DNA from 4 places in the Neobacillus sp. NPDC097160 genome. Region 4 is predicted to be linked to each of the others. Evidence: riboswitches for the same ligand, from Rfam matches in the RefSeq annotation. Region 4 holds a riboswitch; each other region holds the start of a gene.

Region 1 (6,493 bases), on a different contig from region 4:
CTACCAGATCGGTTGCAGGCAATCACATAACATTGATTTTCAATTGCCCTCGCGATTAAAAGAGCACGCCAATGCTCCAAGCGTAGTAAAGGCCATTCGGCAACAACGAATAATGCTTCCGCTCCTTCTGAAGTATGTGCACGAATCCACTCAGGAAAACGGATATCATAACAAATAACACCTGCAAACGACTGATCTTCAATCTGAAATAATCCTTTTTCAGCACCGGCTTGCAGATAGAGATGCTCATCCATTAGTTTAAAAAGATGTAGTTTACTATAGCGATGAGCAAGCTGGCCATCTTTTGTAACAATAAGCAGTGTGTTCATTACCCCGTTTTCTTCACGGTTTGCCACAGAGCCTCCTACAAAATGAACATGAAATTTCTTTGCCGCATTTTGGAGAAATTCAATCGTTTGCTTGGCATCTTTGTCGGCAATCTCATCAAGTCGTGTTAAGTCATAGCCTGTTGTCCACAGTTCTGGAAGGACAATGATATCAGGGTGCTCATTCATTGCTTTTTCAATTAACCTTTCAGCAGATTGATAGTTTTTTAAAGGGTCACCAAAGGAGATATCCATTTGTAGACAAGTAATTTTTAATTTCACAAATCTTCACCTCTTAAGAAATTTCGGAATTTTATCTTTACAAGCTGATATAAAAGTTATAACATTTATCACTAGAATTTCAAATGAATTTTGAAAACTAATAAAGCAGGTGAAATAGATGAAGCAATTTCCATCATCAGAACTTTTAAATAGTCTGCCAAAACAGTTTTTTGCAGGGCTTGTGAAGAAGGTTGGGGAATATATTGCCGAGGGACATGATGTGATTAATTTAGGTCAAGGTAACCCTGATCAGCCGACCCCATCACATATTGTTGCTAAGCTTCAAGAAGCGGCTGCAAATCCTCTGAATCACAAGTATTCTCCGTTTCAAGGACATCGATATTTAAAACAAGCTGCGGCGGATTTTTATTTTAAAGAATACGGGGTAACAATTGATCCGGATAAAGAAGTAGCCATTTTATTTGGCGGCAAAGCAGGACTAGTAGAAATACCCCAGTGCTTGTTAAATCCAGGTGACACCATTCTCGTACCCGACCCGGGTTACCCTGATTATTTGTCTGGAGTCGCACTGGCAAACGCGGAAATGGTAACAATGCCATTAAGAGAGCAAAATCATTTTTTGCCGGATTTTAATGAACTTTCTGCTGATATTCTTTCAAAGGCAAAATTAATGTTCCTCAATTATCCAAACAATCCGACAGGAGCTACGGCCACTTCAGAATTTTTTGCGGAAACAATAAAGCTGGCAAGTGTGAACAATATTTGTGTCGTTCATGATTTTGCCTATGGCGCAATCGGGTTTGATGGTGAAAAACCATTGAGCTTCCTGCAGGTTGAAGGAGCAAAAGAAGTTGGGATTGAAATATATACGTTATCGAAAACTTATAATATGGCAGGCTGGCGTGTCGGATTTGCCGTAGGAAATGAAAGTGTCATTACTGCTATTGAATTACTTCAGGATCATCTGTATGTAAGTTTATTTGGGGCGGTACAAGAGGCAGCGGCCGAAGCATTAACCGGCCCGCAGGATTGTGTTAAAGAGTTAAACCAGCTTTATGAACGGAGACGAAATGTATTAATCGATGGTCTTCGGTCGCTGGGATGGAATGTCACGGCACCGAAGGGTTCATTTTTTGCCTGGTTAAAGGTGCCGGATGGGATTACATCTGAGGAATTTGCCAATATTCTTCTGGATCAAGCACATATAATGGTTGCACCGGGGAATGGCTTTGGAGAGTTTGGCGAGGGCTATGTCCGAGTAGGTCTATTGTCATCTGAGGAGCGGTTAACGGAAGCTGTCAGAAGAATAAGTTGTTTAGAAATATTTAAAAAATAAGTTGACATTTTATTTTTTTCTTGGGATAATCTCAAATAAAGTTAAAAAACTTAAATAACTTAAAAAGTGAATAAATACGAATCGTTTTCTTATCAAGAGCAGGCGGAGGGAAAAGCCCGATGAAGCCCGGCAACCGACTTAAAACTTGTGTTTTAAGCACGGTGCTAATTCTTGCAGCATTATGTTGAAAGATGAGAAGATGTTAGTTTGTTATGCTAACCTCTTCTTTTTTGAAGAGGTTTTTTATGTTTTTTGAAAGGAAGATGAATGAAATGTCTGAATTAATTGCGACATATCTACTACATGATGAAAAGAATCCAGAAAAAAAAGCCGAGGAAATTGCACTTGGATTAACTGTTGGATCATGGACGAACTTGCCTGAATTAGAGCAAAGTCAATTGCGCAAGCATAAAGGCAGAGTCGTTTCCATCGAGGGGTTACCGTCTGCAAATGAGGATCAATCACTTATTAGGATTGCCTATCCAACCGTTAATTTTTCTAATGACCTGCCGGCTATCTTAACGACGGTTTTTGGAAAGCTTTCTTTGGATGGGAAAATAAAAATACTAGATTTGCAGTTTGATGATAAATTAAAGAGCTTGTTCCCAGGTCCAAGGTATGGGATTGAAGGGCTTCGCAACAAATTAAATGTTTACGACCGGCCGCTGTTAATGAGCATTTTTAAAGGAGTGCTGGGTAAAGACATTCATTTCTTATCGGAACAGCTAAAAGAGCAAGCTCTTGGTGGTGTTGATCTTGTGAAGGATGATGAAATTCTATTTGAAAATGAATTAACACCATTTGAAAAAAGAATTACTGCTGGAAAAGCCGTTTTGCAGGAGGTACAGGAACAGACTGGACACCGGACATTATACGCAGTAAACCTTACTGGACGGACATCTAAGCTTCGTGATAAAGCAAGAAAGGCAGCAGAACTCGGGGCAGACCTCCTGCTGTTTAATGTATTTTCGTATGGGTTAGATGTATTGCAGGAGCTAAGGGAAGATGGAGAAATTGACTTGCCGCTCATGGCCCACCCTGCGGTCAGTGGTGCATTAACCTCATCACCTGAATTCGGCTTTTCACATTCTTTGTTACTTGGTAAGCTTCTCCGTTATGCCGGGGCAGACTTGTCCTTATTCCCATCACCATATGGAACAGTAGCACTAGAGAAACATGCAGCCCTTTCCATAGCTGAAGAACTAACGATAGAAGATGTTTATAAAAAAGCTTTTCCTGTTCCATCAGCGGGAATACACCCTGGTCTTGTACCATTATTAATTGGTGATTTTGGCGTTGATTCTGTCATCAATGCCGGCGGCGGGGTACATGGACATCCGGGTGGTGCACGCGGCGGGGGTATTGCCTTTAGACAGGCGATTGAAACGAATCTCAATGGGAAGTTGCTGGTGGAAGGTGCGGAACAGTACCCTGAACTTAAACAGGCCTTACAGCTCTGGGGAAATGCCGAGGTGAGCGTCTAAATGACTAAACCAGTGATTTTCTGTGATTTTGATGGGACCGTGACAGAAAGTGATAATATCATCGCCATTATGAAAAAATTTGCCCCTCCAGAGTGGATACAGCTCAAGGATCAAATTCTTTCCCGCCAAATTTCTATCAATGAGGGAGTAGGCAAACTATTTTCTTTATTACCAAGTGATTTGAAGGAAGAAATTACATCGTTTGCAATTGAGAATGCCAAAATCCGACCAGGGTTCAAAGAGTTTGTTGAATTTGCACGTGTAAAAGGGATTCCACTCTATATTGTTAGTGGCGGTATTGACTTTTTTGTTCAGCCGATATTAGCGGAGTATGCACCGTTTGCAGGAATCTATTGTAATGAATCAGATTTTTCGGGTGAGACCATCAAGATTCTTTGGCCCAATCAATGTGACGCTTTATGTGAAAATGATTGCGGCTGCTGTAAGCCGAGCATTATTCGTCAACTAAACTACGGTGAAGACAGCTTCAAAATAGTAATTGGAGATTCTGTAACCGATCTTGAGGCCGCGAAGCATGCTGACTTTGTGCTGGCAAGGGATTTGCTTGAGGAAAAATGTGTGGAATGGGGTATTAACCATCAAGGTTTTCATACCTTCTTTGATTGTATCGAAGAAATTAATAAAAGAATTGAGGTGGGTGAGCCAACATGTTAACCGAAAGATGGACTGAATTAGCAGATGTTAAGGATGAGCTGGCAGAGCGCGACTGGTTTATGGGAACAAGCGGAAACCTTGCAATTAAAGTGAGTGACCAACCGCTTCAATTTCTAGTAACAGCTAGTGGCAAGGATAAGCGAAAGCGAACGGACGAAGACTTTTTACTTGTAGACGAATTTGGCCATGCTGCCTGCGAAACCTATTTAAAGCCTTCAGCCGAAACACTTCTTCATGTTGAAATTTACCGCAAGACGAATGCAGGCTGCAGCCTCCATGTCCATACAATTGATAATAACGTCATCTCTGAAGTTTATGGAGACAATGGTGAGGTAACATTTAAGGGGCAGGAACTAATTAAAGCCTTTGATAAGTGGGAAGAGGATGCTGTCTTAAAAATCCCGATTATTCGCAACTTTGCTCATATTCCGACACTTGCGAGTAAATTCTCTGAACATGTTTTAGGAGATACCGGTGCTGTTTTGATTAGAAACCATGGGATTACCGTATGGGGAAGGAACGCTTTTGAAGCAAAGAAAATTCTTGAAGCTTCAGAATTTCTATTCCGCTACCAGCTACGTTTATTAGAACATAAACCATATCAACTATTTAACGTAGTTTAATACTTAATTTATAAGGAGAGATTTACAATGGCTTATATTACATTCCAAAACAAAGATGAGCAAATTCACGAACAAGAGGCAGTAGCGAACTTCCTTGCAGCAGAGGAGGTTATTTATGAAAATTGGGATATTCGTAAGCTACCTGCGTCGCTGGTTGAAAAATATCTTTTGAGCGATGAGGAAAAGGCAGAAATTTTAACTACTTTTGCTGAAGAAATTACCGATATTTCTGCTAGACGAGGCTATCAAGCCCAAGATGTCATCTCTTTATCCGATCATACACCGAATCTTGACGTTCTGCTTACAAACTTTAAAAATGAGCACCATCACACAGATGATGAAGTCCGATTTATTGTGAGCGGCCACGGTGTATTTGTCATCCAAGGTAAAGATGGAGAGTTTTTCGACGTACATTTAAATCCAGGTGATTTGATATCAGTTCCTGAAAATACAAGACACTACTTTACTCTTGAAGATGACCGAAAAGTTGTCGCCGTAAGAATCTTTGTTACAACCGAAGGCTGGGTACCAATTTATGAAAAAGAAGAAGTGAAATGATAAGAAAAAAACTGGCTGGCAGATTCTGCTAGCCAGTTTTTTTCTTAAATTAATTTTGTCGTAATTACAAGAATGACCCTGTGGAATTTGTCGAAAAACAAAAGAAATAGAATGTTTTGTCTACTTTTGCGAAAGTGTTTACTTTTAATAAAATAGTTGTCATAATTCTTCAAGTAGTCTACTTTTTTGGCAGATTACAGTATGTAGAAACGGGTAGGAGGATAACATTGTACAAGTATAGTAATAAACAATTTGAAATGATTGAAGAGATAAAGGTCAAACGAGAACTAATGATCAATAGCGCTAATAGACTGGGTTTTACGAGTGATGAAACGATTAAATACAGCCAAGAACTAGATGAATTAATTAATATGTACCAAAGGACCATTGGGCAAACTTCAAGGCCAAATGAAGAAGTGAAATTTGCCTTTAAACAAATGATTATGATTTGGCCCAAAGTTCTGGTTTAATACCTGACACGTAGAAAGGATGAATAGCCCTGTTAAGGTTGCTATAATGAAGGCCTTCGATTTATGTATTCGTTATTGAATTAAAAATAAAGTGATAAGAAGGCCTTCCCTGTGTATTTCGTACACCATTCTCTATTGAATTAAACGATCCGCTTTCCCCTTGAGGGGGCCCACAATTAATCCTCAAAATCCTATCATCATTATCTACATTTTTTGACATAAGCTGTGATTTTTATCATTGTTTATATCTCAATATTTCATATAGTTATATTAGTACTAATTTTATTGAAAACTCACATCATGATTAACTACATATCTTACCACAACTAGTTATTACTTCAACTCCAATAGTTTTGTAGAAACCGCTTCATAGAACGTCTTAGTCTGTATGTATGTCCAATGATTCATTGTTTTAGTTAAAGCAAGTAAGAAAAAAATGAAAACAATCATTGTTTGGTACTATGCTTGTGTTGCGATTCATATATCGTTAATAAAAGCATTTTATATAACCAAAAAGAGCAAACGCTTTCATCAAACTTAGATTATATGGAGGAGGGAAAGTCCTACATGCACATTGTCGTATGTGTCAAACAAGTACCTGATACAAAAATTATTAAAATTAATCCAAAAACAAACACACTCGACCGCCGAAGTGCTCCAGCCATTTTGAATCCTTACGATGCCCATGCTGTGCAAGAGGCCGTTAAAATTAAGGAAAAAACGGGTGGTACGATTTCGGTACTATCAATGGGACCACCGCAAGCAACTGCTGTTATTA
Region 2 (6,493 bases), on a different contig from region 4:
ACTGCAAATCTTGCTATCGGTGTTAGAGAAATACCTCTATCAATCGATGCACGGCTTAAAGAAATGAACTTCGGTATCCTAGAATCCCTATTATTCACTGATATTTCCGCCCAATATGGAAATATACTAGAGACTTTATTTAGTCTTGAAGATTTACATTTATCTGCTCCCGATGGGGAATCCTATGTTCAACTTTTTTTGAGGACAAATATAGCTATTGAAGAGATTATTAAAAAACATGAAAGAGAAGGCGGAAATATTCTCGTATTCTCTCACGGGGTAACGATTGGTAACTATTTAATGCAATTAATGCAAACGAAAAAATATCTCCACCATGATAATTGCAGCGTTTCCGTTGTCAACTACTCGGGTGGCGATTTTCACGTTGATCGTGTGGCGGATACCTCTTTTAGAGAATTTGGAAATAACAGAGCCTGACCACATATTTATACCAATTGGAGGACAGGCATCTTTTAAAAATATTTTCTAAAAAGAAGCCTGTCCCTTTTATTACGGAAGATGATTAAATAGTTCAGATACAGAAAAAATAAAAAAGCCCTAGTCCGATTAACAAAACTTCTGGACTGGGCCTTTTTTAGATTTCAAATGCTTAATTATTATTCCTATTTCACGAGGAGTTCTTCTCTCGTTTGTTCTGCTGATTTCACCATGACTCGCAGTGCCGCGACCGTTTCATCAATACCTCGGGTTTTCAAGCCGCAATCGGGATTAATCCAGAATAGTTTTGGATCAAGTACTTGAAGTGCACGATGAATATTTCTGGTCATCTCTTCAAGCTGCGGGACACGCGGGCTGTGAATGTCGTATACACCAAGACCAATACCCTTATCATATGTATGGTCCTCAAAGGCATGAATGAGTTCACCATGGCTTCTTGAAGTTTCAATCGAAATAACATCTGCATCAAGCGCTTTGATTGCATTGATGATATGTTTAAAGTCTGAATAACACATATGGGTATGAATTTGCGTATCATTTTGAACAGAGGACGTCGCCAGTTTAAATGCATAAACAGCAGCCTCAAGATAGGCGGCCCATTTTTCACGTTTTAACGGCAGTCCCTCTCGAATGGCAGGCTCATCCACTTGAATCATACGGATTCCATTTTCCTCAAGTGTTTCCACTTCTTTTCGAAGTGCAAGCGCAATTTGATTTGCCACTGCATAACGTGAAATATCATTACGGACAAATGACCAGTTTAAAATCGTAATCGGGCCTGTCAGCATTCCTTTTACTGGTTTGCTTGTTAACGATTGGGCATAAACAGTTTCTTCAATTGTCATAGGTTTCTTGAATGCGACATCACCGTAAATAAGCGGCGGCTTCACACATCTTGAACCATATGACTGAACCCAGCCGTATTTTGTAAATTGAAATCCAGCTAATTTTTCACCAAAATATTCAACCATGTCTGTCCGTTCAAATTCTCCATGTACCAACACATCCAGACCGAGTTCTTCTTGAATATCAATCCACTTTTTTATTTCCGCCTTTATAAAGGCTCCATAATCACTATCGGTTAATTCGCCTTTCCGCCATTTTAAACGCTGTTTTCTGACTTCTTTTGTTTGCGGGAAGCTCCCTATCGTTGTCGTAGGAAGAACTGGTAATTGAAAAGCTTTTTCTTGAATTCCCTGCCGGACGGTAAATGGGGCTCTCCGCTCTGCTTGATCCTTCTGTAAGCTGAGTGCAGCTTCACGGACTTGAGTGTTATTTCGAATCGATGATTGATTTAATGTCTGAATCGCTCTGGTACTTTCTGCGATTTCCTTCTCGATCTCTTTTTTTCCATCGTTTATGCCTTTTGTAAGTATCACCGTTTCCGCTAATTTTTCATCAGCAAATGATAACGTATCTCTTAGCAACTCATCGAGCGTTTCTTCGATTTTTACTGTCACAGGTACATGCAATAAGCTTGATGACGGCTGAACAATTAGACTTGTTTTGGGAACAACCTCGGTAATCTCTGTAAGAATTGAAAATGTCTCCTCAAGATTCGTACGCCAAATGTTGCGACCATCAATTACTCCAGCTGCAAGGACCTTATTTTTTGGAAAGCCGTATTTTTTCAAGGCAGCAAGATTCTGACCTTCATCATGTACAAAATCCAGTCCAATTGCCTGAACAGGAAGTGAAATGACCTCTTCGTAATGCTCGATACTTTCAAAATAAGTTTGCAAGATCACCTTTACGTTGGGTGCTGCATCATGCAATGCCTGGTAGACTTCGTTAAATATAGCAATCTCTTCTTTTAAAATACTAGCAGCTAAAATCGGTTCATCGAATTGTACCCATTCTACGCCTTCTGCCTCTAGTTCGCGTAAAATTTCAGCATAAAGAGGGACAAATTGTTCGACAACTGCTTTAAACTCACTTTTGTTATAGCCTTTTGATAGCTTTACAAATGTAACCGGTCCTAATATAACAGGTTTTCCATGAATACCAAGTTTTTGTTTCGCCTCTTGGTAAAATTGAAGCGGGCGGTTTTCAACAAGAGCAGGCGCTGTTTCAGCAAGCTCTGGAACTATATAATGGTAGTTTGTATTAAACCATTTGGTCATTTCAGATGCAACTGCATCTTTCGTTCCTCGAGCAATATCAAAATAGGTTTCAAGTGGTATCTTCCGGCCGCTGTATTCAAATCGTCTCGGTACTAAACCGAACATAACGGCCGTATCTAGCACATGATCGTATAAGCTAAAGTCTCCAACCGGGATCAAGTCCACTCCCTGCTCCTGCTGCTTCACAAGCTGCTGCAGGCGAATCTCCTCCATTTGCTTTAAGAAGGCTTCTTTGCCTACTTTACCTGCCCAAAACTGTTCCAGTACTTGTTTCCATTCGCGTTTTTCACCAATTCTTGGGTACCCTAAATTTGAACTTAATACTTTTTCCATAATGGTTTTTCTCCCCTTTGTGTTTTGGTCCTCAACTAAAAAAATCTCTCTTTTCAAAATAAAAAGAGAGATTCATACGTATAGTTAACTAGAGTTGAGACCTTCTGGATTCCTCAACACGTATTCCTCACCCCCCTATATCCTCGTAGAGTATAAGTGCATACAACAGGCAGGTCTCCTGACTTTGGTTCATCGCTTCTTATCCCTTCCCATTTCAATATGAAACAGTGGCAGTTCGATAAGTCGCTCCCCATTACAGTGGCGGGACCGTGCCGGTATTTCACCGGTCTTCCCTTTTAAGCCGTGTAAATCATTTACACAGCACCTGAAGCTTTTGATATAAAGTTTTTAAAAACAGATTTGGAACCATTTATCTCGTGAAAAACAAAAAGTCTCTCTAATGGTACATAGAGAGACTTGCGAATCCTTTGTCATCCCTCTCATTTGCCAAAGCAATATGCCTTGCTGGAATTAGCACCTTTTTAACAAATTTGTTAAATGGTTGCTGGGCTTCATAGGGCCAGTCCCTCCGCCTCTCTTCATAAGAGCTTTTAATTTTTAAAAATGTTTTGAATTATTTGCAATAATAGCATGCAAAACAGGTACTGTCAAAGATTATTTATTTATAAGCCAAAACCTGTTTAATTTTTTCAACAGCCCAATCAATTTCTTCCTTTGCAATTATAAGCGGCGGCGCAAAGCGAATCACCGTATCATGGGTTTCTTTACATAACAGTCCTTCATCCTTTAACTGCTCACAATAAGGTCTTGCTTCCTCTGTTAGTTCAACGCCAATAAACAGGCCTCTGCCTCTAACTTCTTTTATAATTGGATTATTGATTGATTTTAATTGTTCAAGGAAGTAGTTTCCTAATTCAAGCGAGCGTTCTGCTAGTTTTTCATCTTCAAGCACTTCAAGTGCTGCAATCGAAACAGCACAGGCAAGTGGATTTCCACCAAAAGTTGAACCATGTGATCCTGGGTTAAATACGCCTAAAATATCAGCATTCGCTACGACACAAGAAATAGGGAATACACCACCGCCAAGTGCTTTTCCTAATATCAGCATGTCAGGATTGATTCCTTCCCATTCATACGCAAACATTTTACCCGTACGACCCAGACCTGCTTGAATTTCATCGGCAATAAACAAGACATTGTTTTCATTACATAAGTCAAATGCGGCTTTAATAAATCCTGCCGATGGAATGATAATCCCCGCTTCGCCTTGGATTGGCTCGATTAAAAATGCTGCAGTATTAGGTGTAATAGCTGCTTTTAACGCCCCGAGATCGCCATAGGGAATTAAGTTAATTCCCGGCAGCATCGGACCAAAGCCGCGCTTATATTCTGGATCAGACGATAAGGAAACAGCCCCCATTGTCCGGCCATGGAAGTTACCGGTGCAAGCAATGATTTCTGCTTGATTATCGGCAATTCCCTTAACATCATAACCCCAGCGGCGGGCAGCTTTAAGGGCAGTTTCAACGGCTTCTGCCCCTGTATTCATTGGGAGCGCCATGTTTTTATTGGTTAATTGACAAATCTTTTCATACCATGGACCAAGTTGGTCGTTATGGAAAGCACGGGAAGTAAGTGTCACCTTATCCGCTTGATCTTTTAAGGCTTGAATAATTTTTGGATGACGATGCCCTTGGTTAACAGCGGAATAGGCACTAAGCATATCCATGTAGCGGGTACCTTCCGGGCTTTCTACCCAAACACCCTCTGCTTTAGCAATTACGATTGGCAGCGGATGATAGTTATTCGCACCGAATTTTTCTGTTTGTTCAATGATTTCAGTTGTTTTTGCTGTTTTCATAGTCATTATGTTAGCTCCCTTCTTTATTTTTCCCAAAAGTAAGGACTTCAAGGAAGAAGACCCCTTTCGGAAAAATCCCTATAATGTTTCAGAAGTTGTTTTTGCCTGCATATGAAGCAGCAAATAATCAGGACCGCCGGCTTTTGAATCTGTGCCAGACATATTAAAGCCGCCAAATGGCTGATAGCCGACAATGGCACCGGTACAGACACGATTAAAATACAGATTTCCAACGTGGAATTCTTCCCTAGCCCGTTCAATATGTTCACGATTATTAGAAATAAGGGCACCGGTTAAACCATAGTCAGTATTATTGGCAATTTCCATCATATGGTCAAAGTCACGTGCTTTACAGATAGCCACCACCGGTCCGAAAATTTCTTCCTGCATCAAGCGTGATTTTTCATCAAGATCAGCGAAAATCGTCGGCTGGATAAAGTAACCTTTCGAATCATCGCCTTCACCGCCGGTCATCAATCTGCCCTCTTGTTTGCCAACTTCGATATAATTCATGATTTTCTTAAATGCCTTGTCATCAATAACTGGTCCCATATAGTTTTCAAGAGCTTCCGGGTTTCCAAGTGTGAGTGTCTTCGTTAAGGCAACCGCCCTTTCAATGACTTCGTCGTAAACATCTTGATGAACAACGGCGCGAGAGCCTGCAGAACATTTTTGACCGGAGAAACCAAAAGCAGAATAAACAATACTTTTTGCAGCTAACTCTAAATCGGCATCGCTGTCGACAACAACCGTATCCTTACCGCCCATTTCTGCAATAACCCGCTTAATCCAAATTTGCCCTGGGTGAACCTTTGCTGCACGTTCATTAATGCGGCAGCCGACATCGCGAGAACCTGTAAAGGAGACGAAACGTGTTTTCGGATGATCCACAAGGTAGTCACCAATTTCTGCACCGCTTCCCGGCACAAAATTAAGCACACCTTTCGGAAGTCCCGCTTCTGTCATAAGCTCTACAAATTTTGCAGCCACTACAGGTGTCGAGTTAGCAGGTTTCAACAGAACCGTGTTTCCCGAAACAATCGCGGCAACAGTTGTTCCGGCCATAATCGCTAATGGGAAGTTAAACGGTGAAATAATAATTCCGACTCCTAGTGGAATGTAATGGAATTGATTAAATTCGCCTTCACGGCTATTAACTGGAAAACCATCTTTAATACGGAGCATTTGTCTTCCATAATACTCAAGAAAATCGATTGCTTCTGCTGTATCGGCGTCCGCTTCGTTCCATGGCTTTCCAGCTTCTTTTACAAGATAGGCAGAAAATTCATGTTTCCTGCGTCTCATGATTGCAGCAGCACGGAAGATAATATTTGCACGATGTTCTGGTTTCCACTTTTTCCAAGATTCAAAGGTAGTTAAGGCAGCCTGCATTGCCTGTTCAGCCAACTCTTGGTCTGCCATGGAAACGCGGCCAATGACTTCGTCTTTGTTCGCTGGATTAATAGAAGTAATTTTTTTGTCTGTTGTAATCGGTTCCCCGCCAATAACGACTGGATATTCTTTACCTAATTGTGATTGAACATAGTTTAATGCTTCTTGAAATGTATGTTTATTTTTTTCATCTGCAAAATTAGTAAATGGTTCATGTGTATATGGTTTCACGTATTAACCCCCTTGTTTTAAATTCCATTAATTTAAGATGCAAGTACCGTGCCAAAATAAAAAAGCTTATTCTTCAAGGTATTTTTCACTTACTGCAAAATAATTTTGCGCAGAATTTTTTACTTTTACATTC
Region 3 (4,586 bases), on a different contig from region 4:
AGGTGATGTGGATATGAATGATTCGTATGTTGACAAAGTTCTTATTGTCGAAGGAAAATCGGATAAAAATAAGGTAAAGAGTATTGTAAAGGAACCGGTTGAAATCATTTGTACAAATGGTACCATCAGTCACACGAAATTGGATGAATTGATTGATTTTCTTGAAGACAAGGATGTCTATATTCTGGTTGATGCTGATGCTGCCGGTGAGAAGCTTCGCAAACGGTTTAAACGGGAGTTTCCACAAGCTGAACATTTATATATTGACCGAATGTATCGCGAGGTAGCAACTGCGCCAGTGCACCACTTGGCGACTGTTCTCCTTGGGGCGAATATCGATGTTCATACTGAGTTTTTAGAAATGGGATAATTGGTTATGAATGAATGGAATCGAAATGAGCTGGCAGCTTTTCTCGAACATGATGAAAGCGGGCTATTATATTTTTATACACCGTTATGCGGCACCTGTCAGGTTGCTTCAAGGATGCTACTAGTACTTGAGGAACTGATAGATGTAAAAATGGGAAAAATGAATTTGAATTTTTATCCAGATTTAGCAGCGGATTTGGCGATTGAAAGCGTACCATGCCTGTTAGTAATTCGGAATGGCATAGTTGTTGAAACCTTATACGCGTTTCATTCTGTCCCATATTTGCTTGAAAAAATAAAAGAACATCTAACCTAAGCAGATGCAAATTGCATTTGCTTTTTTGATTTTAGATCAGGCCGTTGATTAAAGTAATCGGTCAAATCCGATTGGCGAGTAAAATGAGGAAGTTGACGAGTAAATCGGAGAAGTTGACGAGTAAATCGTCTAAAGTGACGAGTAAAACGGAGAAGTTGACGAGTAAATCGTCTAAAGTGACGAGTAAAACCAGAATTTAGACGAGTATTTTGATCAAAGTGACGAGTAAACCCCCATCCACCCCCAAAAAGGTAACTTAAAAGGAACCATTGATGGAAATCCCCGACAAAAACAAAGGAAAATTACCTAAGCCCGACTTCATCGCCAGGCTTTTTAGTAATCCATAGGCGGAATTCGTAAGATTTTGAAGAAAAATAAATTTCTTTAGAAAAATTCAAACCTTCCCCATTTACAAAATATTCTCTCTTGCATTATGATACTTAGGGATACGAAATAACCTAAGGGGCGAAACCAAAATGGCCTTCTATCATAACTGGGCAGCACAATTTAAAACATATAATCGAAACATTAAGTTAAGCTTCATGGCTAATATTTTCACACAAATTGGTCTTGGTATTTTTATGGTCATATACAACTTTTATATTCGTAAACTCGGATACACAGAGGCGGTTAATGGCCAGGTCATTGCGATGACTTCGCTGGCAACAGCCATTATTTTAGTACCGGCAGGACTCATAAGTGATCGCTTCGGGCGTAAGAAAATTTTCTTTTACGGTATCCTTGTCTCCGGAGCAGTTTTGCTTTTAAGGGGTATTTTTTCCACACAAGGGGTGTTAATCTCGCTTGCCTTTACCAGCGGTCTGACAATGGCTTTCCTGCAGGTATCAGGCATCCCGTGGCTCGCCGAAAATTCAACTGCTGAACAAAGAGTGAATTTATTTAGTCTTCATTTTGCTTTTATGACAGCAGCGAATGTTGTCGGTAACCTTTTAGGAGGCATGTTAACAGACCTATTTTCCTTCTTTGCCAGCGATATAAATAGCATTCGTTATACACTGATCATCGGGGCTGTCATTTATTTATTTGGGATTATTCCTACAACGAAATTTAATGAACTTCCGAAACCAAAGCCAACAGTAAAAAAGGCCTCAGCACTTGCATGGAAAAATGATGGGATGAAGTTGATTGTCTTATTCGCGATTGCACAGCTATTGATCGGCTTTGGAGCAGGGCTTGTGATTCCATATTTAAATCTGTATTTTGCTGACCGATTTAGCGCTTCAACAACATCAATCGGTTTAATCATCTCACTTGGGCAGGCGGCAACGGCCTTAGCGATGTTTATCGGGCCGCAGGTCGTCAAAAAAGTCGGCGATGTCAAGGCAGTGGTCTATCTCCAGCTTGCATCCCTCCCATTCCTATTATTAACTGCATATACAGAACATTTATGGCTGGCGGCACTTGGTTTCCTATTCCGCCAAGCCTTAATGAATGCCGGCAACCCAATTCAAATGTCGTTAATGATGTCGAAAGTAAACGACTCGATGAAGGGCCTCGCGAATTCTGTTAACCAAATGGTGTTTAATTTGGGGTGGGCCTTCATGGGGCCGGTTTCCACCGGGATTGTTGTCAAATATGGCTCGTATTGGGGCTATGCCTATGTATTTACAATCACTGCGACATTATACCTAGTCGGTTCCGTTTATTTCTTCCTAGTATTTAAAGGCTTCTCTGTGAAAAAGGAAATGTCAGCATCCGCCAAAATTTCATGAAGATACGACATATTTCTCAGGAAATACCGAAAACTCCCTATAATATTGTCGAGTGATAATAAAAGGATTCCGCCTCTTCTTGCTGAATTAGATATCTATAAGCAAGCAGACCGGAGTGGTGGAAATGATTGAAGCAGTAAATACATTTCTTGTGAAAATCAAAGAGCAGGGGCATGTTCTTCCTTTGATTCATCAAGCGGATTTACAAATTAACCTTCGATGTGAGGGAGAGACCGTTCAGTTATTGATCAAAAACGGCTGCATCATGTGCATGCAAAATTCAGAAGCACAACCGGTGAAATACGAGATTAGCGGGTCCCTAAACGCTATGAAAAAGTTGCTAGAAGGGACCCAAAGGCTTCGGGTTCTCGAACAGAAGGGGCAGCTAAAAGTTACAGCACCATTAAGAGCCACTCTTTTACTAGAATCCATCTTCTTTTTAACAAAAGCACAGGACCACCAGCATGCAAAAATAATTTAAACAAAGCTATTGACTCGGAATTAAATATCCTGTAATGTATTATTTAAATATTCTATCAATAAAAACAATTCAATAAAGCATTCTTATCAAGAGTGGCGGAGGGACTGGCCCTTTGAAGCCCGGCAACCGGTTTGTTCACGGTGCTAATTCCAGCAGAGCCTCCAAGCTCTGGAAGATGAGAAGAGAGAACCCCTCTTCTTATGAAGTGGGGTTTAATTATTTTACAAATGAGGAGGAAGAGAAATGGCAGAAAATCAAAAGAAGTATCGTTTTGAAACATTGAGTGTTCATGGTGGTTTGGCTCCGGATCCGGTAACAGGTGCTCGCGCAGTTCCAATTTATCAAAACAACGCCTATCAATTCAAAAATACCGAACATGCGGCAAACCTTTTCAGCTTAGCGGAACCTGGGTACATATATACTCGGATTCACAATCCGACCACTACGGTTTTTGAAGAAAGAATATCGTTATTAGAAGGAGGCGTTGGTGCACTTGCTGTTGCTAGCGGCATGGCTGCCATCACGCTCGCGATTTTAAACATTGCCGAGGCAGGGGATGAGATTGTCTCTGCATCGAACCTTTATGGCGGAACGTATAATCTATTTGCTGTTACCCTTCCTAAATATGGAATTAATGTGAAGTTTGTCAACCCGGATGATCCGGAAAACTTCCGGTCGGCGATTACAGAAAAAACAAAGGCTGTTTTTGCGGAAACGATTGGTAATCCTAGCTTGCGTGTGCTCGATATTGAGAAAGTAGCGGAAATCGCTCATGATGCAGGGGTACCATTAATTATTGACAACACCTTTGCTACTCCATATCTTTGCCGGCCAATCGAATTCGGTGCCGATATTGTCGTGCACTCGGCAACAAAATGGCTGTTGGGAAATGGGACATCTACAGGAGGCATCATTGTGGATGGCGGTAAGTTTGATTGGAATTCACCGAAATTCCCGGGCTTTACGACACCGGATGCCAGCTATCATGATCTTGTTTATGCGGAAGCGCTCGGTGCCATTGCCTATATTATTAAAGCACGCGTGCAATTATTGCGTGATCTTGGCCCTGCGCTAAGCCCGCAAAATGCCTTCCAATTCACGCTTGGACTCGAGACACTTCATGTCCGGATGAAGGAGCATGTGGCCAATACAAAGCAAGTGGTTGAGTATTTAGAAAACCATCCTGCCGTGGACTGGGTTTCCTATCCGGGTCATCCATCACACCCAGACCAGAAGCTCGCGAAAAAGTATTTACCTAAAGGTGCGGGTTCTATGGTTATTTTTGGCATTAAGGGTGGAAAAGAAGCAGGCGCTAAATTGATTGATTCGCTGTCACTTTGGGCGCATGTGGCCAATGTTGGTGATGCAAAAAGCTTAATCATTCATCCGGCAAGTACGACGCATCAGCAATTAGATGCGGAAGGACTTAAAGCGGCAGGTGTATCAGAGGATTTAATTCGACTTTCGATCGGAATTGAAAATGTTGAGGATTTAATCGAGGATCTCGAATCAGCGATTGAAGCTGCAACAGGCTTGGCTTCAGTGAAGGCAAATGCCTAAAATTTCCTAAATCTATTTTTTCGAGAATAAAGAATTTTTCGTTGACACCCCTTTTTATCCGTGATACGATAGCATTTGTAAAATAATTCACTTAAACAATTTAACGTGTTAATTGAATATAGAATGC
Region 4 (6,493 bases):
ATGTATTGCTTTTTGACTTGTATATGCCGCATCTTAACGGACTTGAACTTTCAAAACAGGCTTTAGCCTACAACCCGGATTTAATTATTTTAATATACACAGGTTTTGATATTAAACCACATTTTAATTTATTGGTGGAAGCAGGCGTCTCCGGCTTCTTGTCGAAAACGTCTTCGAGAGATGAGCTGGTTGCCGGGATACGATGTTCACTAAGGCAGCAGGTCGTTTTGCCCCTGTCGTTGGTAAGAGAATTGAGGAGACCTGGCATTATTGCTGGCGGTAATAATTCCCAAGAAAAAGTGATTTTGTCAGCATTGGAAGAGGATATTCTTTCAGAGCTAGCGAAAGGTAAAAGCACTAGAGAAATTGCTTTAACCTTATCGATGAGCCAGCGGTCGCTGGAATACAATTTAACTTCGCTATATCAAAAGTTTGGTGTGAGAACGAGGGTCGATACCATTCAAAAGGCAAAACAACTGGGATTGATTCCCGAGGAAGAATTGAAATAGAAATTGAAAAATCCGCTAATTGGCGGATTTTTTTTATGGAAAAGGGCCGGAGCAGCACAAAAGCGGATCAATAGTTCTGAGTTGAGTGGAACATTCGGAACCCTGCAAAAAGCTTTCGGAATGACCCGAAATCTATGCGGGGTTGATACACAAAGTATGCGGATTGTCAGGATGCTAAACACCGTAAAATGAAATCATCTTAGAAATCGCACTCTGAAAAGTATTTACTGTCGGGTAACCACTGTTTACTGGCGAACAGCCCACTTTTCATGCGAATCCACAAAGTTATATTGGGAAAGGAGTTTAGTAGAATGAATGATTTTAAGTTATTTTTACCATATGTGAAACAAGTAAGCAGATTGTATCTGATTGGATTTGTTGGCAGCCTATTTCGGTTCCTAATTCCACTTTTTGTTCCGCTGATCTTAAAATACATTTTTGATCATCTTCTTCAAAATGAGTCATTGTCTCGTTCCGAAATGCTTGAACAACTATTCTATATTGCTGTATGTATGCTCGCAGTCTTTATCTTTATTCGAACACCGATGGAGTATGTGAGGCAATTTTGTATTCACAAAGCCAATAACCAGATCATCAAAAGGCTTCGAAAAGATGCTTTTAAAAAAGTTCACTCATTGGATGCTAAGTATTTTGTCGATAACAAAAGCGGGGAAATTGGCACACGCTTTTTCGATGATATTGAAAAGATAAAAGGTTTCTTGACAGCTGTTTTCGGAAACATCTGGATTGAAATGATTGTGCTTTTGTTTGTCGTTGCGGTTATGATGACGCTGAATGTTAAATTGACCATCCTTTCTGTAGTGCTAGTTGGATTTCAATTTATGCTGGCTCATATTCTTTCAAAGCGGTTTAAAAAATCAACCCGTAACATGATGCGGTATCGTTCCGTAATGAGCGGGTTTATTTTTGAAAAAATACAAGGTGCATTTTTATCGAAATTATTTGCTGCTGAAAAGCGCGACAAACAAGAATTGGATCAGCACTTAACGCATTTCGACACATTAACAGATCAGCACGCTAAAATAAATGCAGTGATGCTAGCGTTAGTTAACGTTCTTTCTGATATGACACCATTTATTGTTGCAATCGTTGCAAGTCTATTTGTCATCGATGGCAGTATAACAGTCGGCAGTTTAATCGCGTTCTTTGCCTATGTGGATAAAATGCGGAGTCCTGTAGCTGCTTTAGTCAATGCTTACCCTGCGATCATGGAAGGAAATGTGGCCCTAAAAAGGATATTTGAGTTCCTCTCTACACCTGCTACAATTATTGAAAAAACGAACCCGGTTGACTTAACCCGGTTTGATCATTCGATTCAGTTCAATAAAGTATCGTTTTCTTATGATGGAAAAAACAACATTATTAACAACCTTTCAATGACGCTAGAAAAAGGGAAGACATACGCCTTTGTTGGAGAGAGCGGGGGCGGTAAGAGCACTATTTTACAGCTGTTGACTAGAATGTATGATGTAAATGACGGTATAGTTTTAATCGATGGTATGAATATTCAAGACTTTTCTTTATCTAGTTTAAGGGATCATATGGGAATCGTTACACAGGATAATTTTTTATATAGCTCGTCAATTAAAGACAATATTAAAATGGCAAAGCTTGATGCCACAGATGATGAGATCATTTCTGCCGCTCGAAAAGCCTTTGCGCATGGATTTATTTCCATGTTGCCGAAAGGATATGACACAGAAATAGGAGAACGAGGGATTAAACTTTCTGGTGGCCAAAAACAACGGATTTCACTTGCACGTGTATTTTTAAAAAATCCCTCTATTATTATACTGGATGAAGCCACAAGTGCACTTGATAATGAAAGTGAACAGCTTGTTCAAGAGTCAATTCAACACTTTGACAAGGAAAAGACCATCATTATGATTGCTCATCGGCTTTCAACCATTTTACATGCTGATACGATATTTGTTGTGAAAAACGGAGAAATCATGGAAAGTGGAAACCACGAAAACTTACTAAACATAAACGGTTATTATAAGGAATTATTTACAAGACAAAATACTAAGAGAGATTCTGTCACTGTGCTGCCCTATGCATCAAAGACAAATGGATTTATCACACATCAGCACGTAAACTAGGTTTACCCATAAGATTTTCAATCGTAAAAAAGAGAAAGCAAGATTAAAACTTTTGCTTTCTCTGAAATTAATTTTATCTATAAATAACAAAAGAGCATCCGCATCGACTGCTCATGATTAATTCTTGGTATTTAGGCGTCCGGCCTGCTCTTAATCATCGCTGCTTTCATGCTGGTCCTGCTCAGCATTCAATTCCTCTGGAGGATTAAAACCAAATGGTCCTCTTGGCATTTGCTCTACGCGAAAAATTGCCACAATAACCTCAATTCGTATGGCTACAAGTCTTGGACGAATTCGGCCCCTGCTTTCCAATACAAGAACATCATTACCAACCTCAAGAAGCCTTCCAGTAAAATTACCTTGAAGAGTAACAAGCTCCACTTCTTTCTTTAATAACTCATGGGCAATTTGATGAAAATTTAATTCCGTCATTGTCATCATCTCCTTCACATTACAGTAAATGCAGATTAGGCAAAATGGCATCAAGTTTTTAAAAAATTTTTCAAAAATAACTAAGCTAAGAAGGTAGATAATATTTCACTCGTATTAAATTATTACAAACCGCATAAAATGAACAGGCTAGTTATTGACGTTCATACAATTCCATTAAATGAATGTAATTAAATGATTATTCGACAATATTTGGGGTAAATACAATTTATAATGCCCTTAAGTCTAACGATTGGAGGGTTCAGATGATGAATCATTTACAACAGAATGAGGTTCAACAAAAAAGACATCTTCTAATTGATGAGCTCATTAAATCCGGCATTTATAAAATAAATAACAAGCACCTTTATGAATGGACTTTAAGCGATTTAGAGGAAGAATATAAAGATATTGAAAAACAAGTGGAAGGTAAGGATCTTGCTCCGATTTCCATGGATAGTGAGTGGGATTCCTTTTTGAATACTTAGTAAATGAGAGTAAAAGATACTTAAAAATATGAAGATGCAAGTGTAAAAAGCAGTTATTATGCTGCTTTTTTCTATGCGAATTTACCTAGAATGTCCGGCATTATTCGATACTAGGACAAGCTTAAAAAAGGTGCAAATGATAATTTTTTAAATTTTTCATTTTCTTATTTACTTAAAACCTATTGGTATGGTAGGATTAATTTCAATAAATATTATAAATTCTTATCAAGAGTGGCTAAGGGACTGGCCCGATGAAGCATGGCAACCTGCATTGTAAGGTGCTAACTCCAGCAAAATGACTTTCATTTTGAGCGATAAGGTGTATACAGAAATGTGACGCCTTTCCCGATTGGAAGGACGTCTTTTTCATGAAAGGGGGACGAATCAACTGAAAGCTGATGAAAGAGAAGAACTCATTGCGCATTTAGAGAAGATGCTGGAAACGTTAAAATTTGGATCGATCACGCTTGTGGTCCAGGATGGAAAAATTGTGCAACTTGAGAAAAATGAAAAGGTTCGTCTTCAACAAAATAAAAATCGCTGACTAGACAAACTAGAGGCGGTCTTCACTTTATTAAGTGGAAGACTGCCTTTTTTTCTTGGAAAAAAGGAGGCTTGGAGCCATGACAACTGCTATTACGTTTAATAATTGGAGACAAATTTCAGGTGATTTTCAAATTGAAGATGAAACAAAGGGTGCTCGTTCCGTTTTAGAGTGGGTATACCATTCTTATCCTGATGAGGAAATTGTTTATGCATCAAGTTTCGGGGCCGAAGCAATTGTGTTAATTGACCTAATCCAGCAAGTGAAGCCAGATGCCCAGATTGTTTTTTTAGATACTGGCTTACACTTCCCGGAAACGTATGAGGTGATTGATAAGATTGAAGCCCGCTTTCCGACTCTGAGGATTGAGCGCAAACAGCCAAAGGTAAGTTTAGATGAACAGGCGGCGGAGTACGGGTCAGCCTTATGGAAAAGAGATCCGAACCAATGCTGCCAAATCCGCAAGGTCATTCCCTTGAAGGAGACATTGACAGCAAAACAAGCGTGGATCTCGGGGCTTCGCAGGGAACAGTCACCAACAAGGGCAGAAACTGAATTCATAAATAAGGATGAAAAATTCGAGAATATCAAAATTTGTCCTTTGATTCATTGGACTTGGGATGATGTTTGGGACTACATCAGGGAAAAAGACCTCCCGTACAACACCCTGCACGACCATCAATACCCAAGTATCGGCTGCTTTCCATGTACACAACCTGCCGGGTCGGATGGTGACTCACGTGCCGGCCGCTGGGCGGGAAGTGGGAAGACGGAATGTGGTTTGCATACCCGCTGAGGTGAATCTTAACTAGTGGGGCTTTGCTGATGAAAGTTGAATCAAACAGTCAGTTCCCCACTGATGCGGGATAAAGGAGGCTTTTCTTTTGCTCACAATTATTGCATTAACAATTGGATTATTTTTCGCCATAAATATTGGTGCCAGTGGCGCGGCGGCTTCGATGGGTATAGCCTACGGATCTGGAGTTGTGAAAAAGCGGCTGGCCCTCCTGTTGTGTAGTATCGCTGTATTCTTTGGAGCTTGGCTCGGCGGCGGTGAAGTTGTCAAAACAATTGGCAGCGGGATTGTCCCGAATCACACCTTTACCGTTCCAATTGCCCTAATCGTTTTGTCGTCAGCTGCATTATCCTTATTTTTGGCCAATATCTTTGGCATCCCGCTCTCCACAAGTGAAGTGGCAGTTGGTTCTGTCGTCGGCGCCGGGATTGTGTACCAGTCGGTATTTGTCAGCAAGCTTGTCTGGATCATGTTTTTTTGGCTGCTTACACCGTTTGCCGCATTCGTTATCGCCATCGGTGCTTCCTATATTTTGAAAAATAAAAGGCTTAAAAAATGGATGGAGGCTCCAAAAGCTGTTCCTGTTCTATCTTTGCTGGTCGTTTTTATGGGGCTGTTTGAAGCCTTTTCGGCCGGGATGAACAATGTAGCGAATGCTGTCGGACCGCTAGTCGGCGCCAAAATCCTCTCTACCGGAACCGGCATTTTCTGGGGTGGCTTATTCGTCGCAGGCGGGGCATTACTGCTTGGGCAGCGCGTCCTTGAAACAAACGGAAAAAAAATAACGGCGCTGAAGCTGGAAGAGGGCTGCGTGATCTCAGGAACAGGCGCTACCATCGTGACAGTGGCATCTGTATTCGGGATCCCTGTCCCGCTGACTCAAATCACGACCTCATCCATTATTGGAATGGGCTTCGCGAAGCACGGCAGATCCGTTTTGAAAAAAGACATCGTCGTCCAGCTGCTTACCGTTTGGATCGTATCACCTGTCCTGTCGATGGTGCTGTCATACACCCTCATTCAATTGATCATCGAGCATAATTTTTACCCGATCATCGCTATGGTTGGTGTGCTGATTTCCGTCATCGGTGTGTTGTCATTGATGAAGCGGCAAAAGCCCGCGATAACAGTGCATCAGGAGGTTGTGAAGGATTAAGGGGAGAATGGGCCGCGTGGATGCGCTGATTGGAGTGGATTATGCGCTGATTGAAGCGTGTTATCCGCTGATTGAAACGTGTTATCCGCCGATTGGAGTGGATTATGCGCTGATTGGAGTGGATATCGCTGATTAGAACGTGTTATGCGCTGATTGGAGTGTATTATCCGCCAATAACAGCATTTTAAAACATTAATTATTGAAAGGATTTGAAGAAAATATGTCATTTTTACCTAAACCTCATGGAGGAAAATTAATTCAAGCTTATAACCCAAACTATGACCTTTCCCTAATTGAAAAAGAACTTGAAATTGATGCAATCGCCTTGAGTGACCTTGAACTCATAGGAGTAGGACTGTTCAGTCCGCTAACAGGGTTCCTCGGAAAAGCTGATTACGAATCCGTCGTCACTAACATGCGCTTAGCTGACAACACGATCTGGTCGATT

The links. Region 4 has a riboswitch for S-adenosylmethionine ahead of ACIQXV_RS10770 (YezD family protein). Riboswitches for the same ligand answer to the same signal wherever they lie in the genome.
Region 1: another riboswitch for S-adenosylmethionine. It lies ahead of ACIQXV_RS22265 (2,3-diketo-5-methylthiopentyl-1-phosphate enolase); the one in region 4 lies ahead of ACIQXV_RS10770 (YezD family protein).
Region 2: another riboswitch for S-adenosylmethionine. It lies ahead of metE (5-methyltetrahydropteroyltriglutamate--homocysteine S-methyltransferase); the one in region 4 lies ahead of ACIQXV_RS10770 (YezD family protein).
Region 3: another riboswitch for S-adenosylmethionine. It lies ahead of ACIQXV_RS19175 (O-acetylhomoserine aminocarboxypropyltransferase/cysteine synthase family protein); the one in region 4 lies ahead of ACIQXV_RS10770 (YezD family protein).

The regions. Positions count from the first base shown of each region.
Region 1 covers NZ_JBIWDU010000017.1:96,026-102,518, forward strand. The annotation lists gene ACIQXV_RS22255 (carbon-nitrogen family hydrolase) at 1-608, opposite strand, end outside; gene ACIQXV_RS22260 (pyridoxal phosphate-dependent aminotransferase) at 727-1,905, shown strand; SAM riboswitch class I at 1,992-2,103, shown strand; gene ACIQXV_RS22265 (2,3-diketo-5-methylthiopentyl-1-phosphate enolase) at 2,178-3,389, shown strand; gene ACIQXV_RS22270 (2-hydroxy-3-keto-5-methylthiopentenyl-1-phosphate phosphatase) at 3,390-4,064, shown strand; gene ACIQXV_RS22275 (methylthioribulose 1-phosphate dehydratase) at 4,058-4,687, shown strand; gene ACIQXV_RS22280 (1,2-dihydroxy-3-keto-5-methylthiopentene dioxygenase) at 4,715-5,245, shown strand; gene ACIQXV_RS22285 (Spo0E family sporulation regulatory protein-aspartic acid phosphatase) at 5,473-5,715, shown strand; gene ACIQXV_RS22290 (electron transfer flavoprotein subunit beta/FixA family protein) at 6,283-6,493, shown strand, end outside.
Region 2 covers NZ_JBIWDU010000019.1:83,987-90,479, forward strand. The annotation lists gene ACIQXV_RS23725 (histidine phosphatase family protein) at 1-438, shown strand, start outside; gene metE (5-methyltetrahydropteroyltriglutamate--homocysteine S-methyltransferase) at 624-2,915, opposite strand; cobalamin riboswitch at 3,067-3,259, opposite strand; SAM riboswitch class I at 3,353-3,463, opposite strand; gene ACIQXV_RS23735 (ornithine--oxo-acid transaminase) at 3,535-4,743, opposite strand; gene pruA (L-glutamate gamma-semialdehyde dehydrogenase) at 4,816-6,360, opposite strand.
Region 3 covers NZ_JBIWDU010000013.1:181,499-186,084, reverse strand. The annotation lists gene ACIQXV_RS19195 (toprim domain-containing protein) at 14-370, shown strand; gene ACIQXV_RS19190 (thioredoxin family protein) at 377-685, shown strand; gene ACIQXV_RS19185 (MFS transporter) at 1,162-2,418, shown strand; gene ACIQXV_RS19180 (hypothetical protein) at 2,543-2,899, shown strand; SAM riboswitch class I at 2,980-3,081, shown strand; gene ACIQXV_RS19175 (O-acetylhomoserine aminocarboxypropyltransferase/cysteine synthase family protein) at 3,143-4,459, shown strand.
Region 4 covers NZ_JBIWDU010000006.1:187,407-193,899, forward strand. The annotation lists gene ACIQXV_RS10750 (response regulator transcription factor) at 1-509, shown strand, start outside; gene ACIQXV_RS10755 (ABC transporter ATP-binding protein) at 821-2,632, shown strand; gene ACIQXV_RS10760 (hypothetical protein) at 2,783-3,064, opposite strand; gene ACIQXV_RS10765 (Fur-regulated basic protein FbpA) at 3,331-3,549, shown strand; SAM riboswitch class I at 3,769-3,870, shown strand; gene ACIQXV_RS10770 (YezD family protein) at 3,899-4,093, shown strand; gene ACIQXV_RS10775 (phosphoadenylyl-sulfate reductase) at 4,173-4,889, shown strand; gene ACIQXV_RS10780 (sulfate permease) at 4,978-6,045, shown strand; gene sat (sulfate adenylyltransferase) at 6,266-6,493, shown strand, end outside.